Regions from separate parts of the Pseudomonas sp. FG13 genome, predicted to be linked through region 1. Evidence: predicted binding sites of a transcription regulator. Region 1 holds the regulator's gene; each other region holds the start of a gene.
What was found. The regulator sigma-54, encoded in region 1, starts transcription at its own class of promoters, with help from an activator protein. The targets are predictions, from matches to a motif close to ANTGGCATNNANNTTGCTNT.
Positions count from the first base shown of each region.

Region 1 (5,218 bases):
CGGTGCGCTACGCAGTTTTTCGCGCACTTCCTTGCGGTCCAGCATGCTGGCGATCTGGCGCAGCAGCTCAAGATGCGCATCGGTCGCCGCTTCCGGAACCAGCAATACGAACAGCAGGTCGACCGGTGCGCCGTCGATGGCGTCGAAATCAATGGCGGCTTCAAGGTGCAGCAGTGCGCTGATGGGCGTGATGCATCCCTTGAGGCGGCAGTGGGGAATGGCGATGCCGTTGCCAAAACCGGTGGAACCGAGTTTTTCACGGGCAACCAGGGCCTCGAAGACGTCCTGCATTTCCAGATCCGGCACTTCGCGGTGGATCAGGTTGGCAATTTGTTCGAGGGCTTTCTTTTTACTGCCGCCCGGCGCGTTCACCATGGAACGGCCGGGGGTCAGGATGGTTTCTAGTCGGATCATGGATTGGGGGGATTAACGACCGGTAGCGCCCTGGAGGAGGCTTTGGGTCTTTTCCTTATGCTTTTTGAGTTGGCGATCCAGCTTGTCGGTCAGCAGGTCAATCGCGGCATACATGTCTGTGTGCTCCGCATTGGCAACCACCTCTCCGCCGGGAATATGCAACGTGGCTTCGATTTTCTGCAGCAGCTTCTCGACGTTCATCGTGACCTGCACATTGGTGATCTTGTCGAAATGCCTTTCCAATCGGTCGAGTTTTTCGCCGATGTAGGTACGCAGGGGTTCGGTCACTTCCAGTTGGTGTCCACTGATGTTGACTTGCATACAGCTTCTCCTTCGTTGCCAGTGCATAAAGCGGCAGGCAGAAATGCCTGCCACTGGAACGCTGTGGCGTGGCCTGTTACATCAACCGCTTGCGTTCGCTCGAAGGCGCGATCCCGAGGGATTCGCGATACTTGGCGACGGTACGGCGGGCCACCTGAATGCCTTGTGCCTCCAGTAAACCAGCGATCTTGCTGTCACTCAACGGCTTTTTCTGATTTTCCGCAGCCACCAGTTTCTTGATGATCGCGCGGATGGCTGTGGACGAGCATTCGCCGCCTTCGGAGGTGCTGACGTGGCTTGAGAAAAAATATTTCAATTCGTAGATACCCCGTGGGGTATGCATGAATTTCTGCGTGGTCACCCGGGAAATTGTCGATTCGTGCATGCCCACCGCCTCGGCGATGTCGTGCAGGACCAACGGCTTCATCGCTTCGTCGCCGTAGTCCAGGAAGCCGCGTTGATGCTCGACGATCTGGGTTGCAACCTTCATCAGGGTTTCGTTGCGGCTCTGCAGGCTCTTGATGAACCAGCGGGCTTCCTGCAACTGGTTGCGCATGAAGGTGTTGTCGGCGCTGGTATCGGCGCGTCTTACAAAGCCAGCGTACTGGGCGTTGACCCGTAGCTTGGGGACCGATTCCTGGTTCAGCTCCACCAGCCAGCGATCGTTGTGCTTGCGCACGATCACATCGGGAACCACGTATTCGGGCTCGGTGGCCTCGATCTGTGAGCCCGGGCGTGGGTTGAGGCTCTGGACCAGTTCGATCACCTGGCGCAGCTCATCTTCCTTGAGCTTCATGCGCCGCATCAGCTGGCTGTAGTCGCGGCCGCCCAGCAGGTCGATATAGTCGGTGACCAGTCGCTTGGCCTCGGCCAGCCACGGCGTCTTGGCGGGCAGCTGGCGCAGTTGCAGCAGCAGGCACTCACCCAGGTTGCGGGCGCCGATGCCGGCCGGTTCGAATTGTTGGATCCGATGCAGGACGGCTTCGATCTCGTCCAGCTCGATGTCCAGCTCCGGATCGAAAGCTTCGAGAATTTCTTCGAGGGTCTCGTCCAGGTAGCCCTGATTGTTGATGCAGTCGATCAGGGTCACGGCGATCAGGCGATCGGTGTCGGACATCGGCGCCAGGTTCAGTTGCCACAGCAGGTGGCTTTGCAGGCTTTCGCCGGCAGAGGTGCGGGTGGTGAAGTCCCACTCGTCATCATCGCTGCTTGGCAGGCTGCTGGCGCTGGTCTGGTAGACGTCCTCCCAGGCCGTGTCCACGGGCAGGTCGTTGGGGATGCGTTCGTTCCACTCGCCATCCTCGAGGTTATCCACCGTCGGGGCGGCTTCCTCCTGGTAGGACGGCTCCTGGATCTCGGTATTGGATTTTTGCTCGACGTTGTCGGCCAGCGGATCAGTGTTGTCGAAGTCGTCGCCTTCTTCCTGGCGTTCGAGCATCGGATTGGATTCCAGGGCCTCCTGGATTTCCTGTTGCAGGTCCAGGGTCGACAATTGGAGCAGGCGGATGGCCTGTTGCAGCTGCGGTGTCATCGTCAGCTGCTGGCCCATTCTCAAGACTAGCGATGGTTTCATGGCAGGGGCTTAACACCTTATTCGCCGGCGCACATGCGCCATCCACTACAAGGGCGCCGAAGCGCCAAACCTTAAGCAAATTATATGCCTGAAACTGAAGTGTTTGCCTAGAGGGAGTACTCAATTAGTTTCCCGATGAGGGGATTCATTGAGCCTCTCCCGAGGCGCTGCCTGGTAAAACCGACGGCGCCGGAACAGTTGCCAGACACTTCGCGCTTACAGGCGGAACTCATGGCCCAGATACACTTCCTTGACCAATTCGTTGGCCAGGATGGTGGCGGAGTCACCTTCGGCGATCAATTGTCCATCATTGACGATGTAGGCGGTCTCGCAGATGTCCAGCGTCTCGCGCACGTTGTGGTCGGTGATCAGCACGCCGATCCCCTTGGCCTTGAGATGGTGGATGATCTGCTTGATGTCGCCCACCGAAATCGGGTCCACGCCGGCGAACGGTTCGTCGAGCAGGATGAATTTCGGTGCGGTGGCCAGGGCGCGGGCAATTTCCACCCGGCGCCGTTCGCCGCCGGACAGGCTCATGCCCAGGTTGTCGCGGATATGGCTGATGTGAAATTCCTGCAGCAGGCTTTCCAGCTCCTGGCGACGACCCGCCTTGTCGAGTTCCTTGCGGGTTTCGAGAATCGCCATGATGTTGTCGGCGACCGACAACTTGCGGAAGATCGACGCTTCTTGTGGCAGATAGCCGATGCCGGCCTTGGCCCGGCCGTGCATTGGCTGATGGCTGACGTCCAGGTCGTCGATCAGGACGCGGCCCTGATCGGCCTGGACCAGGCCGACGATCATGTAGAAACAGGTGGTCTTGCCCGCGCCGTTGGGGCCGAGCAGGCCGACGATCTGCCCGCTGTCGATGGACAGGCTGACATCTCGCACGACTTGACGGCCCTTGTAGCTCTTGGCCAGGTGCTGAGCTTTCAGAGTTGCCATTACTGGGGCCTTTGCTCGGTTTTCTTTTTCGGCTGGATGACCATGTCGATCCGTGGGCGCTGCTCGGTCACCTTGTTGCCGGTGGCGCGGCCGGCGCTGGCGAGTTTCTTGTTGGTGTCGTAGACGATTTTCTCGCCCTGGGTGACGTTGTTGTCCTTGTCGATGACCTTGGCCCGATCGATCAGCACGACGCGGTCCTGGGAGGCGTGATACTGGATGGTCACGCCGTAACCCTGCACGGGCTTGGTGTCGCCAGCCGTTTGCAATTGCTCGAAATAAGCCAGGTTGCCCACCGAAGTCACCACGTCGATATCGCCGGACTGAGTACGGGTAATGGTCACGGTGTTGCCGGTGACCTTCATCGAGCCCTGGGTGATGATCACGTCGCCCTTATAGGTGGCGATACCGTTCTTGTCGTCCAGTTGGGCGTCGTCGGCCTGGATGCGGATAGGCTGGTCACGGTCATTGGGAAGAGACCAGGCGCTCGCGCTTCCCAGTGCTGCGCCCAGACTGAGCAAAATAGGGAGGGTTTTAGCGAGCTTCATACTGTCCTCTTACGTTCGATAGCAGGTGTATCCTGCTTTCCTTCAGATACGCCTTCATTCCCGTGCCGGTCGATACACCGCCGGCGCCGTCGATTCTAACGGGTTGCTCGGTCTGCGCATATTGTTGCTGCGGGAACACGGTCATGCGAGTGCTGGTGATGATGGTCGTGCGGTTTTTCTCATCGGTTCGCGCAACGCGTACCGAGTCGATCAGTTCCACTTCGGTGCCGCCGGGATTCACTTCGGCGCGTTTGCTCTGCACGTGCCACGGAAACTCGGTGCCGCGGAACATGTTCAGGTCCGGATTGGCGACCAGGGTAATGTCGGTGGCCTTGACGTGATCGACCTTGTCGGACGTCATTTCGTACTGCACCTTGCCGTCAGGCAGGTATTGCAGTGTATGCGTGTTGGTCGCATACCAGTCGATATCGTTTTCCTCGACCTGGACGGCGGGGCGGTCGAGAAAACGTTCGGGGCTGATGTTCCAGTAGCCCACCGCCGCGAAAATCGCCGCGATGCACGCGAACAGCAGGATGGTGCGAATCTTCTTGCTCAGCATAAATGGCTCACAGGTACGCGGCGTTCGCCGCTTCGAGGCGGCCCTGGGCGCGCAGGATCAGTTCGCAGAATTCACGGGCCGCGCCTTCGCCGCCTCGCGCGGTGGTGACGCCGTGGGCGTGCTCGCGTACGAAGCCGGCCGCATTGGCCACCGCCATGCCCAGGCCAACCCGACGGATCACCGGCAGGTCCGGCAGGTCGTCACCCAGGTAGGCGACCTGTTCATAGGTTAGGTTGAGTTGGCCCAGAAGCTCGTCCAGGACCACCAGTTTATCCTCGCGACCCTGATAAAGGTGGGGAATGCCGAGGTTCTTCGCGCGTCGCTCGACCACCGGGGTCTTGCGGCCGCTGATGATAGCCGTCTGCACGCCAGCGGCCATCAGCATCTTGATGCCCTGGCCGTCCAGGGTATTGAACGTCTTGAACTCGCTGCCGTCCTCGAGGAAATACAGGCGTCCGTCGGTCAGCACGCCGTCCACGTCGAACACGGCCAGCTTGATGGTTTTACCGCGTAGCAGCAGGTCTGCGTTCATTTACATGACTCCCGCACGCAGCAAGTCGTGCATGTTCAGGGCGCCCACCGGGCGGTCTTCGGCATCGACCACCACCAGGGCGCTGATCTTGTGGTCTTCCATGATTTTCAGGGCTTCGGCGGCGAGCATTTCTGCGCGGGCAGTCTTGCCGTGGGGTGTCATGACCTGTTCGATGGTGGCGCTGTGCACATCGATGGTGCGGTCCAGGGTGCGACGCAGGTCGCCGTCGGTGAAGATCCCGGCGAGCTTGCCGTCGGCCTCGAGGATCACCGTCATGCCCAGGCCCTTGCGGGTCATCTCCATGAGTGCGTCCTTGAGCAGCGTGCCGCGTT
Region 1 covers NZ_JBMDKO010000002.1:83,392-88,609, forward strand. The annotation lists gene ptsN (PTS IIA-like nitrogen regulatory protein PtsN) at 1-414, opposite strand, end outside; gene hpf (ribosome hibernation-promoting factor, HPF/YfiA family) at 427-735, opposite strand; gene ACODTO_RS02895 (RNA polymerase factor sigma-54) at 812-2,308, opposite strand; gene lptB (LPS export ABC transporter ATP-binding protein) at 2,525-3,250, opposite strand; gene lptA (lipopolysaccharide transport periplasmic protein LptA) at 3,250-3,795, opposite strand; gene lptC (LPS export ABC transporter periplasmic protein LptC) at 3,782-4,354, opposite strand; gene ACODTO_RS02915 (KdsC family phosphatase) at 4,362-4,886, opposite strand; gene ACODTO_RS02920 (KpsF/GutQ family sugar-phosphate isomerase) at 4,887-5,218, opposite strand, start outside.

Region 2 (5,218 bases), on a different contig from region 1:
CCCACATTGGAATGCGTTCCCCTGTGGGAGCGAGCCTGCTCGCGATGAGGCCAGTCCAGGCAGCACAAAACACCCGCCCAAAAAGAAGCCCCTCTTGCGAGGGGCTCCTTGTGTAACCTTTCAAGCAACCATCGAGAATCAGGCCATCTGAATGATGGTCTGCATGATCGTGCTCTGGGTGGAGATGGTCTTGGCGTTTGCCTGGTAGTTGCTCTGGGCCTTGATCAGCTCGACCAGTTCGTTGGTCAGGTTGACGTTGGACTCTTCCAAGGCGTTGGAAACGATGGAACCCAAGGTACCGGTGGTTGGAGCATCGTAGCCCGGGATACCCGACGAGAAGGTTTCCTTCCAGCTGGTGCCGCCTACCGGCTGCAGGCCTTGCTCGTTGGTGAAGCTGGCGAGGGCGAGCTGACCGATCGGCTTGGTCTGGTTGTTGCTGAAGTTGGCCAGCAGTACACCAGAACCATCGATGGTCAGGTTAGTGATCTGGCCGGTGGCGTAACCGTTCTGGGTCGGGATCGAACGCGCGGTGTCGGCGTTGAACTGGGTGGTGTTGCCCATGGAGATCGTGATGGTTGGCGCACTCGCGGCACCGTTGGCGGCCCATACGCCGTTGGTCACTGTGCCAGGCACCCAGCCAGTCAAGACCAGATCGCTGTTGATAGTCGGCACAGTGGCAGGTGGCACTGGCGGAGTGCTGACCTGGGTCAGTTTGCCGCTCGAATCGAAGGTCATGGTCGAAGGAATCGGCGCGGTCGCACCGGTCGTGGTCGGCAAGCTACCGTCCAGGTTACGACCATCGATCAAGGTATAAACGTTCCAGGTATTGCCAGCCGTCTTGACCATGTACTGGTCCATGGAGTGCTGGTTACCCTGGGTGTCGTAGACCGGCGTAGTGAACTGCTTGGTAAAGGTCGAAGTATCGGTCGGATTGAACGCAGCGGTAATAGCAGTGGCCGTGGAGTTCAGGTTGATGGTCGACGAAACCAGGCTGGTAGCGCTCGGTGGCAGGTTGGAGGTGTCGATACGCAGGTCGGTCAGGATCCCGTTCTGGATCTTGCCGTTCGCATCCACGCCATAGCCCTGCAGCCTCGAAGTGCCGTCACTGTTGGTGATATAGCCTTCCTTGTCGGTCTTGAACGTACCGGCACGGGTGTAGCTCAGGGAACCGTCGTTGCTCAGGACGAAGAAGCCCTGGCCCTGGATACCCATGTCCAGCACGTTGCCGGTGTTGTTGACGTCGCCCTGGCCAAACTGCTGGGAAACGTTGGACAGGCGCACGCCGTTACCCACGGTTTTGCTGCCCGAACCCAGCTTGGTGGCCGAGTAGACGTCTTCGAATTCCGCGCGGGACGATTTGAAGCCGGTGGTTGCCACGTTGGCGATGTTGTTACCGGTGACGTCCAGCTGTTTGTTGGCAGCATAGAGACCGCTAAGGCCGATGTTGAAAGACATATTCCACTCCTTTGCCGGGTTAGTCGGCTCTACATACCAATAGTTTGTACTTTGGACAGGGCGATGCTGCCCAGCCCGGCGAGGTTGAGCATCAGCTCTCCCCCTGTCTGGCTGATCGTCACGCTGCTGACGGTCGCCGGCAGGTTGGTGATCAGCGACGTGGCCTGGCCGTCGATGGTGGTCGAGGCTACGAAGCTGTAAGTACCCGCTTCGACCGTCGTGCCCGCATCGTTCTTGCCATCCCAGATAAAGGCGGAGTTACCGGCCTTCTGGCTGCCCAAGTCGATGGTGCGAACCGTCTTGCCATCCTTGTCCACGATCTTGACCGCGACGGACGATACCGCCGAGGGCACCACCACCGTGCCGTTGAGGCTCTTGGAGGTGTCGACCACCGCCTTGTCGCCAGGGGCAATGACTGAACGCCCCACCAGCGACGAGGCCTGCAAGGCCTGGGACGAGTTGTAGTTGCTGGCCAACCCGCTCACGGTATCGTTGAGGGTGGTGATGCCTTCCAGGCTACTGAACTGGGCCAGCTGGGCAACGAACTCACCGTTGTCCTGCGGCGACAACGGGTCCTGGTTTTTCAGCTGGGTGACGAGCAGTTGCAGGAACGCATCCTTGCCCAGCTCCTTCTTGCCGGTCGCCGCACCTGTCAGCGAGCCCAGGCCGTCGGTGGTGGTGTTGGTCTTGACCGAGGAGTTGGCCAGAATCTCGTTGAGGCTCAAACCGCTGGTGGTGTTGGTAACGCTCATGTGACTCGCCCCTTATCACTGACCCAGGGTCAGGACCTTCTGCATCATGGTTTTGGCGGTGTTCATCATTTCGGCGTTGGTCTGGAACGAACGACTGGCGGAAATCATGTCGGCCATTTCTTCGACGACGTTGACGTTCGGGTAATAGACATAGCCCTTGGCGTCGGCAGCCGGATGGTTCGGCTCATAGCGCGCTTCGAGGTTGCTCTGGTCTTCGACCACGCCCATTACCTGCACGCCCTGCCCGGCCGCGTCCTGCTCCTGGAACAGCGAGCCGCTGCCATTCGACTGGCCACCTTGAAACATGGTGGCGAACACCGGGTGACGGGCGCGGTAGGTCTGGTCGATGCTCGACGAAACGGTCTCGGCGTTGGCGATGTTACTGGCGACAGTGTTCAGGCGAGTGGTCTGGGCACTCATGGCACTGCCGGCGATGTTGAATACGCTCGCAATCGACATGACTTACTCTCCGCGCAGGGCCGAGATCAGCCCTTTGAATTTGCTGTTGAGCAGGGTGAAGCTGGCCTGGAAGTTCACGGAGTTCTCCGCGTAGTTGGACTGTTCCAGTTGAGCGTCCACGGTGTTCTGGTCGATCGAAGGCTGCATCGGCGTGCGATACATCAGCGACTCGTCGCCGTTGCCCAAGCCTTCGGCCTCGATATGACGGCTGTTGGTCATGTTCAGGGCGAAGGAGCCGTTCTTGGTTTTCTCATTCTGCTCGGCGAGCACTTTGGAGAAGTCCAGATCCCGAGCCTTGTAGTTCGGGGTGTCGGCGTTGGCGATGTTGTTGGCCAGAACTTCGGCACGCTGGGCGCGGAAGCTCAGGGCCTGTTCGTGGATACCGAGCGCTTTATCGAAGCTGATGCTCATGTCGGAAACCTTTGGGTGACCAGAATGTACGTACATGGACCTAGCAAGCGTCGTGCCACTTCCCAAAACCCCATAAACCGGGGCTTTGCGGGCATCGGCAAGGCGGCAATGCCAGAAAAGCGGCAACCGTTTTCCGCCGGCTGCCGCTTTTCTGCCGCTTTTTGAGTGACACTGGCAATTACAGTGGGACCGAGCTTTGGTGGGAGCCGAGCTTGCTCGCGATGAACGATGACGCGGACGGGAGTTGAAACCGTGTTGCCTGCATCGCGAGCAAGCTCGGCTCCCACAGAAGCTCGCTCCACAGAGTGAGCGAAGCACTAATCAGCAGGCAAAAAAAAACGGGAGCCTGTAGGGGCTCCCGCTTTTTGACGACCCGACTGCATCACTTCGCCTGGTAGATGATCCCCGGACTGCACTGGATCATCTGGTAATGATCCGGCAAGCCGTTCAGTGCTTCAGAGGCGCCTAGGAACAGGTAGCCGCCGGGCTTCAGAGTGCCGTGGATGCGCAACAGGATGTCCTTCTTCACTTCGGCGGAGAAGTAGATCAGCACGTTGCGGCAGAACACGATGTCGAACTTGCCCAGGCTGGCGTAGCTGTCCAGCAGGTTGAACGAGCGGAACTCCACCCGGCTCTTGATCGGTGCCTTGACCACCCAGCGCCCCGGCCCTTTCGGATCGAAGTAGCGTTGCAGGCGATCGGGCGACAGGCCGCGGCCGATAGCCAGGCTGTCGTACTCACCGGTCTTGCAGTTGTTGAGCATGGTTCCGGACAGGTCCGTGGCGACGATCTGCACGCCCCCCTTCAACTGGCCGATATTGGTCCGCTCGAACTCGTCGATGGACATCGACAGCGAATACGGTTCCTGACCCGACGAACAGGCGGCCGACCAGACCCGCAGGCGCTGGCCCGGGCTGGCCTTGATGGCCGCCGGCAGCACTTTGTTCTTCAAGACTTCGAACGGATAGGTATCACGAAACCACAGGGTTTCATTGGTGGTCATGGCGTCCACCACCATTTCGCGCAAACCGCTGCGCGGCTGGGTCTGGATACGCTGCACCAGTTCGCCCAACGATTTGAGGCCCTGCTGCTCCATCAATTTGTTGAGACGGCTCGACACCAGATATTGCTTGTTTTCACCAAGCAATATGCCACAGGCTTTTTCCAGGAAGACCCGGAACTGTTCGAAATCCAAATTACCCGTAGACAAGTTACCGCCTCTTTCATTGTGTTGATTTGCCGGGCGCACAACGCGCCCGACCTTTATTCCGCTGTCTTGATCCGATCGACTACCCGGGAAGCCAGGTCGTCAGGGCGGAACTTGGCGAGAAAATCATCGGCACCGACTTTCTTGACCATCGCTTGGTTGAAGACACCCGACAGGGACGTATGCAGGATGATGTGCAGCTTTTGCATACGCGGATCACTGCGGATTTCCGATGTCAGGGTGTACCCGTCCATCTCCGGCATCTCGATGTCGGAGATCATCATCAGGAACTCTTCTTCCGGCTTCTTGCCCTCGTCGACCAACTTGCGCAGGTAATCCAGCGCCTGCCGCCCATCGTTCAATGCAATCACTTCGACGCCGATCGTCTGCAGGCAACGGGTCACCTGCTTACGCGCCACCGACGAATCGTCCACCGTCAGCACCCGCAGCGAAACCGCCTTGTGCTGGGTTTCGGCATCCACCACACCGTGGGAGATGGTTTCCGTGGTCGGCGCCACTTCGGCGAGGATTTTCTCCACGTCGATGATTTCCACCAACTGGCCATCAACCCGGGTCACCGCCGTCAGGTAGTGATCGCGGCCGGTCCCCTTGGGCGGTGGATGGATCTCCTCCCAGTTCATGTTGACGATGCGCTCCACCGAGCGCACCAGGAATCCCTGGGTCTTGGTGTTGTACTCGGTGATGATCACAAACGGACTGCTCTGATCCAGCAGCCGACCGGAACCGGTGGCCATCGCCAGATCGAGAATCGGAATGGTCGCTCCCCGAATGTTCGCCACACCGCACACGACGGGACTGGACTTGGGCATCAAGGTCAGCTTGGGGCATTGCAGCACCTCGCGGACCTTGAATACGTTGATCCCATATAACTGCTGGCCATCGAGACGGAACAACAACAGCTCCAGGCGATTCT
Region 2 covers NZ_JBMDKO010000019.1:77,198-82,415, forward strand. The annotation lists gene flgE (flagellar hook protein FlgE) at 139-1,455, opposite strand; gene flgD (flagellar hook assembly protein FlgD) at 1,485-2,207, opposite strand; gene flgC (flagellar basal body rod protein FlgC) at 2,223-2,666, opposite strand; gene flgB (flagellar basal body rod protein FlgB) at 2,670-3,077, opposite strand; gene cheR (protein-glutamate O-methyltransferase CheR) at 3,460-4,287, opposite strand; gene ACODTO_RS16760 (chemotaxis protein CheV) at 4,341-5,218, opposite strand, start outside.
Region 2: flgB (flagellar basal body rod protein FlgB) is a predicted target of sigma-54. The motif match lies at 3,118-3,137, and genes of this name have one in related genera.

Region 3 (5,218 bases), on a different contig from region 1:
GAGGGACTGCGTAAACTGGTGCAGCGCTATATCGATGAGGCGAGGCAACTGGAGGATAAGCGCGAGCAAAAACTGCTGGATGAATTATCCCAGCGCCTGCCACGCCAGGATTCGTTCTGAGGTGAAGTCGGGATTTTGTCGGTTGGATGAGCCAAAACCTTGCTCAGTCCTTTACCAGATGCTAAACCTTGTACACGTATGTCCATGACAGGGAAGCCAACTATGTCAGTCGTTACCGAAGTATCCGATGATGGGAAGAAGCTGACGATTTCGATCAAGGGTCGATTCGATTTCGGACGGCATCAGGAATTTCGCGAGTCCTACGAAAAGCTCAACCGCAAGCCTGAAACCTACGTCGTGGACCTGAAGGACACCACCTACCTCGACAGCTCTGCGCTGGGCATGCTGCTCTTGCTCCGTGATCATGCCGGTGGCGAAGACGCCGACGTGAATGTCACCAACTGCGGCGCGGACGTGCGCAAGATTCTCGCGATATCCAATTTCGACAAGCTGTTCGATATCGACGGCCCGAAAGACGACAGGTCGGAGAAAGACAAGTCGCATGCAGGACACGCCCATCAAGACAAGTTCCATCCGGGCAAAGCCTGATCGACAGCCATGTTGTCCGATCTGGAATCGCTGACGATCCTGATTGCCGAAGACAGTGCCGCTGACCGACTGCTGTTGTCGACCATTGTCCGCCGTCAGGGCCATCACGTGCTCACCGCAGCCGATGGTGCCGAGGCGGTCGAAATCTATACGGAGCAACATCCGCACCTGGTGCTGATGGATGCAATGATGCCGATCATGGACGGATTCGAGGCAGCGCAAAAGATCAAGCAGTTGGCCGGCGACCAGCTGGTGCCGATCATTTTCCTCACGTCGTTGACTGAAAGCGAAGGCTTGGCCCGTTGCCTGGAGGCCGGCGGTGACGATTTCCTGGCCAAACCCTACAACCAGGTGATCCTGGCCGCCAAGATCAAGGCCATGGACCGCTTGCGTCGGTTGCAGGCCACGGTTGTGGAGCAACGCGACCAGATTTCCCGCCATCACGATTACCTGCTCAACGAGCAGCGGGTCGCCAAGGCCGTGTTCGACAAGATCGCCCATTCCGGCTGCCTGAGCGCGCCGAATATCCGTTACCTGCAATCGCCCTATGCCCTGTTCAACGGCGATCTGCTGCTCGCCGCGTTCAATCCGGCCGGTGACATGCACGTCCTGCTGGGGGATTTCACCGGACACGGTCTGCCGGCGGCGGTCGGTGCGATGCCGCTGGCGGAAGTGTTCTACGGGATGACCGCCAAAGGCTATGGCCTGGCGCAGATCCTGCGCGAAATGAACGCCAAGCTCAAACGTATCCTGCCGGTGGACATGTTCTGTTGCGCGACACTGCTCTGCCTGGGCTTCCAGCGTTGCACGGTGGAAATCTGGAATGGCGGCATGCCCGACGGGTACTTGCATGACGGTCTCACGGGCGTGCGCACGCCGCTGCCAGCAAGACACTTGCCCTTGGGTGTGCTCACGCCTCAACTATTCGATGATCGTACCGAAGTGCATCCCATGGCGGTGGGTGACCGGGTGTTCCTGTTGTCCGACGGTGTGATCGACACCAGCAATGACGATGACCAGTTGTTCGGTGTGGAGCGCTTGCAGCAGGTGTTTGCCGCCAACCGCGAGCCCGATTGTCTTTTCGAAGATATCCAGCAGGCCCTGCGGGACTTTCGCGGGGAGGCCCGCGACGATTTCAGCATGGTCGAAGTGCGGATGGTCGCGCCGACGCAACTCAACCCGCCGCCACCTGTCTATTCCGATAGCGGCCAGTCCAGCCCGCTGGACTGGTCGGTGAGTTTCGAGTTTCGGGCCCAGACGCTCAAGCGCTTCAACCCGATGCCGTACCTGCTGCAATTGCTGCTTGAAGTGCATGGGCTCAGGGCTCAGAGTGGCGCGCTTTACAGCGTACTTTCGGAGCTCTATTCCAATGCCCTGGAGCATGGGGTACTGGGGCTCGATTCGAGCATCAAGCGCGACGCGTCGGGCTTTGCGCGCTATTACATGGAGCGCAGTACCCGGCTGGATGAACTGGATGCCGGTCACATTCGGGTACACTTGCATGTCACGCCTCACGGCGATGGTGGTCGCCTGGTGATCGAGGTCGAAGACAGCGGTGAGGGCTTCGATGTCGCCCGTGTCATGGCTCGGCCGCTGGACCGTGATCGGTTGTCGGGACGTGGTGTTAGCCTGGTGCGTCAGTTGAGTCACCAGGCCTGTTGGTCAGACGATGGTCGTAGTGTCCGCGTGGAGTTTTTCTGGGAGGCTCTGGCATAATCCGCGCCACTCTTGATCAGGGAGCGAACAAGTGAACGAGATTCATCTGGACCGCGACGTGCTCAGCACGTTGAAAGAAGTCATGGAGGAGGGGTATCTGGAGCTGCTGGATACGTTTCTCAACGACTCCGAAGCGCGCCTGCGTGTGCTGCATGAGGCCCGCGACGCCGAAAAACTGAGCGCCACCGCCCACAGCTTCAAAGGCAGCAGCAGCAACATGGGGGCCATCCGCCTGGCCGAACTGTGCGGTGAGCTGGAACAGCGTGCCAAACAGCCCTCCCTGGGTGGCATCGAGAAACTGGTCAGCGAAATCGACAGCGAATTTGCCCATGTCCGAAATCTTTGCAGGGAAGAGCGCGAAGGCTTTCACTGCTGAGTGTTGACCTGCCAGGCATCGCCTCTTTCCAGACGTTGGCCCGCCCCTTGCATTGTCCAGTCTCGACTGTACCTATGATTTCAGTGCAGCGGAGACCTTTTTATGCCCGTTACGCCCAATACACTGCTTCAGGCCACTACCCAGGCCAAGCCGCAGACCGCCGTCAATCCGCCGGCAGCGGCTCCGGACCTTGGTAATAGAGCCTCCAGCTTCGCGCAGGTCTTCGCCCAGCAAGCCCCTGTCAAATCCTCGTCGGCCCCTGAGCCTGCGATGAAGCCGGTGCGCGACAAGACGCCCGACAGCAGCGTCAAAAAGGACGCCAGCGATGAAACGGCTGCCGCCCCGGAGCCGACCGTTGCCGATAGCGGCAAACCCTTGCCCGCCGACAAGCCGGTCAAGGCCGATGACACGGCAGACAATGACGCCGATGCCGACAGCGAAACCGAGACCCCGGTAGCGGACGCGACCCCTGCCGATCCTGTCGTCGACCCGATGGTGCCGCCGGACGCGGCTGTGCCTGCGGTTCAAGTCGATGTGGCGCCCACCCCTGTGGTGGACCCCGCGACTGTTCCGCAAGTAGTCGCTGCGGTGGCGACCCCGGTCGTGCCACTGGCACCGGTAGCCCAGGCCGCGCCGCCGGCGGATCCGAAGTTCGACCCCGAGGCCGATCCGCTCGACGCCATGCCGGCGTTGCGACTGGCGATGGAGCAGGGCGGCCACGTTTCCGCCACCAGCCAGGCCAAGACCACTGCCCCGGTTCCGCTCGACGGTGAGCCGACCTCGGCCCAGACGTTCGCCGCCGGCATGGCGAGCATGCTCACCGTGCAAGCCGACCAGAACAGTACCGGCCCTGGCAGCCAGGGTGGGGAAAAGGCATTCAGTGGTCTGATCGGCGAGGGGCTCAAGGATCTGGGCGCGGCTTCCAGTGACACCCGCGTGGATGATTTCGCCAACCGCCTGGCGGCCCTCACCCAGGCCGCTACGCCCAAGACCGCCAATGCGGTGCCGGTCAACCAACCCATCGCCATGAATCAGAATGGCTGGACCGAAGAAGTGGTCAACCGGGTGATGTACCTGTCGAGCGCCAATCTCAAGGCGGCCGACATCCAGTTGCAGCCCGCCGAACTCGGGCGGCTGGACATCCGGGTAAACATGATGCCGGATCAACAGACCCAGGTGACCTTCATGAGTGCCCACTCCGGCGTTCGCGAAGCCCTCGAAGGCCAGTTGCATCGCCTGCGGGACAGTTTCGCCCAGCAGGGCATGGGGCAGGTCGATGTCAACGTGTCCGATCAGTCCCGTGGCTCACAGAACCAGAACCAGCAGGCGCAGCAGCAGGCCCAGACCGGACGGACGTCTTCTTCCGGCGGGCGAGTGGATTCGGCAGACGAGCATCTGCCGGCCAGTGTCGCTGAGGTGGCGGCCACCACCACCAGCGTCATCGGTACCAGCGCGGTCGATTACTACGCCTGACCGGGCACATCACACACCTTGTGGGAGCGAGCCTGCTCGCGAAGGCGGTGGATCAGTTGAACATGAGTCGACTGACACACCGCCATCGCGAGCAGGCTCGCTCCCACAGTTGTTTTCGGGTGTCGCAAATTATTTCTGGCATAACACTTGCTCCTGCCTTGCCATGCAACCGTAAACCCCCCGATTAGTGACGGATTATTGGCATGGCGAAGAGCGAAGCAGCAGCTGTAAAAGACCCCGCAACCAAAGGCAAGCTCAAGATGATCATCCTGATCGTTGTGGGTTTGCTCCTGGCGATCGGTGTGTCCGTGGGGGCGACCTGGTATTTCATGCACAGCGCTCAAAGCAAGCCTGCGGCGGCGGTCGAAGCTACGCCGGTGGGCAAGCAGCCGGCGATTTTCGAGCCCATGGCACCGGCCTTCGTCGCCAACTACACCCAAAATGGCCGTCAACGCTACATGCAGGTCAGCATCACCTTGCTGGGGCGCAACCAGGCTGATCTGGAAGCGCTGCGGGTGCACATGCCGCTGATCCGCAACAATCTGGTGATGCTGTTCTCCGGACAGAATTTCGACACCCTCGCCACTCCCGTCGGCCAGGAAATGCTCCGTCAGAAAGCCACGGCCAGCGTGCAGGAAGTGGCGCAGAAGGAGCTCGGCAAAGTGGTGATCGAACAGTTGCTCTTCACTAACTTCGTATTGCAGTAGGAACCCGCCATGGCCGTGCAGGACCTGTTGTCCCAGGACGAAATCGACGCGTTGTTGCATGGTGTCGACGACGGCCTGGTGCAGACCGAAAACGCTGCTGAACCGGGCAGCGTCAAAAGCTACGACCTGACCAGCCAGGATCGCATCGTTCGCGGACGCATGCCGACCCTGGAAATGATCAACGAACGTTTCGCCCGTTACACCCGCATCAGCATGTTCAACATGCTGCGTCGTTCGGCCGATGTGGCGGTCGGTGGTGTGCAGGTGATGAAGTTCGGGGAATACGTGCACTCGCTGTATGTGCCCACCAGCCTCAACCTGGTGAAGATCAAGCCGT
Region 3 covers NZ_JBMDKO010000004.1:70,978-76,195, forward strand. The annotation lists gene fliJ (flagellar export protein FliJ) at 1-120, shown strand, start outside; partial or broken gene ACODTO_RS05520 (STAS domain-containing protein) at 223-522, shown strand; gene ACODTO_RS05525 (ATP-binding SpoIIE family protein phosphatase) at 619-2,325, shown strand; gene ACODTO_RS05530 (Hpt domain-containing protein) at 2,357-2,701, shown strand; gene ACODTO_RS05535 (flagellar hook-length control protein FliK) at 2,804-4,174, shown strand; gene fliL (flagellar basal body-associated protein FliL) at 4,378-4,881, shown strand; gene fliM (flagellar motor switch protein FliM) at 4,891-5,218, shown strand, end outside.
Region 3: ACODTO_RS05535 (flagellar hook-length control protein FliK) is a predicted target of sigma-54. The motif match lies at 2,736-2,755, and genes of this name have one in related genera.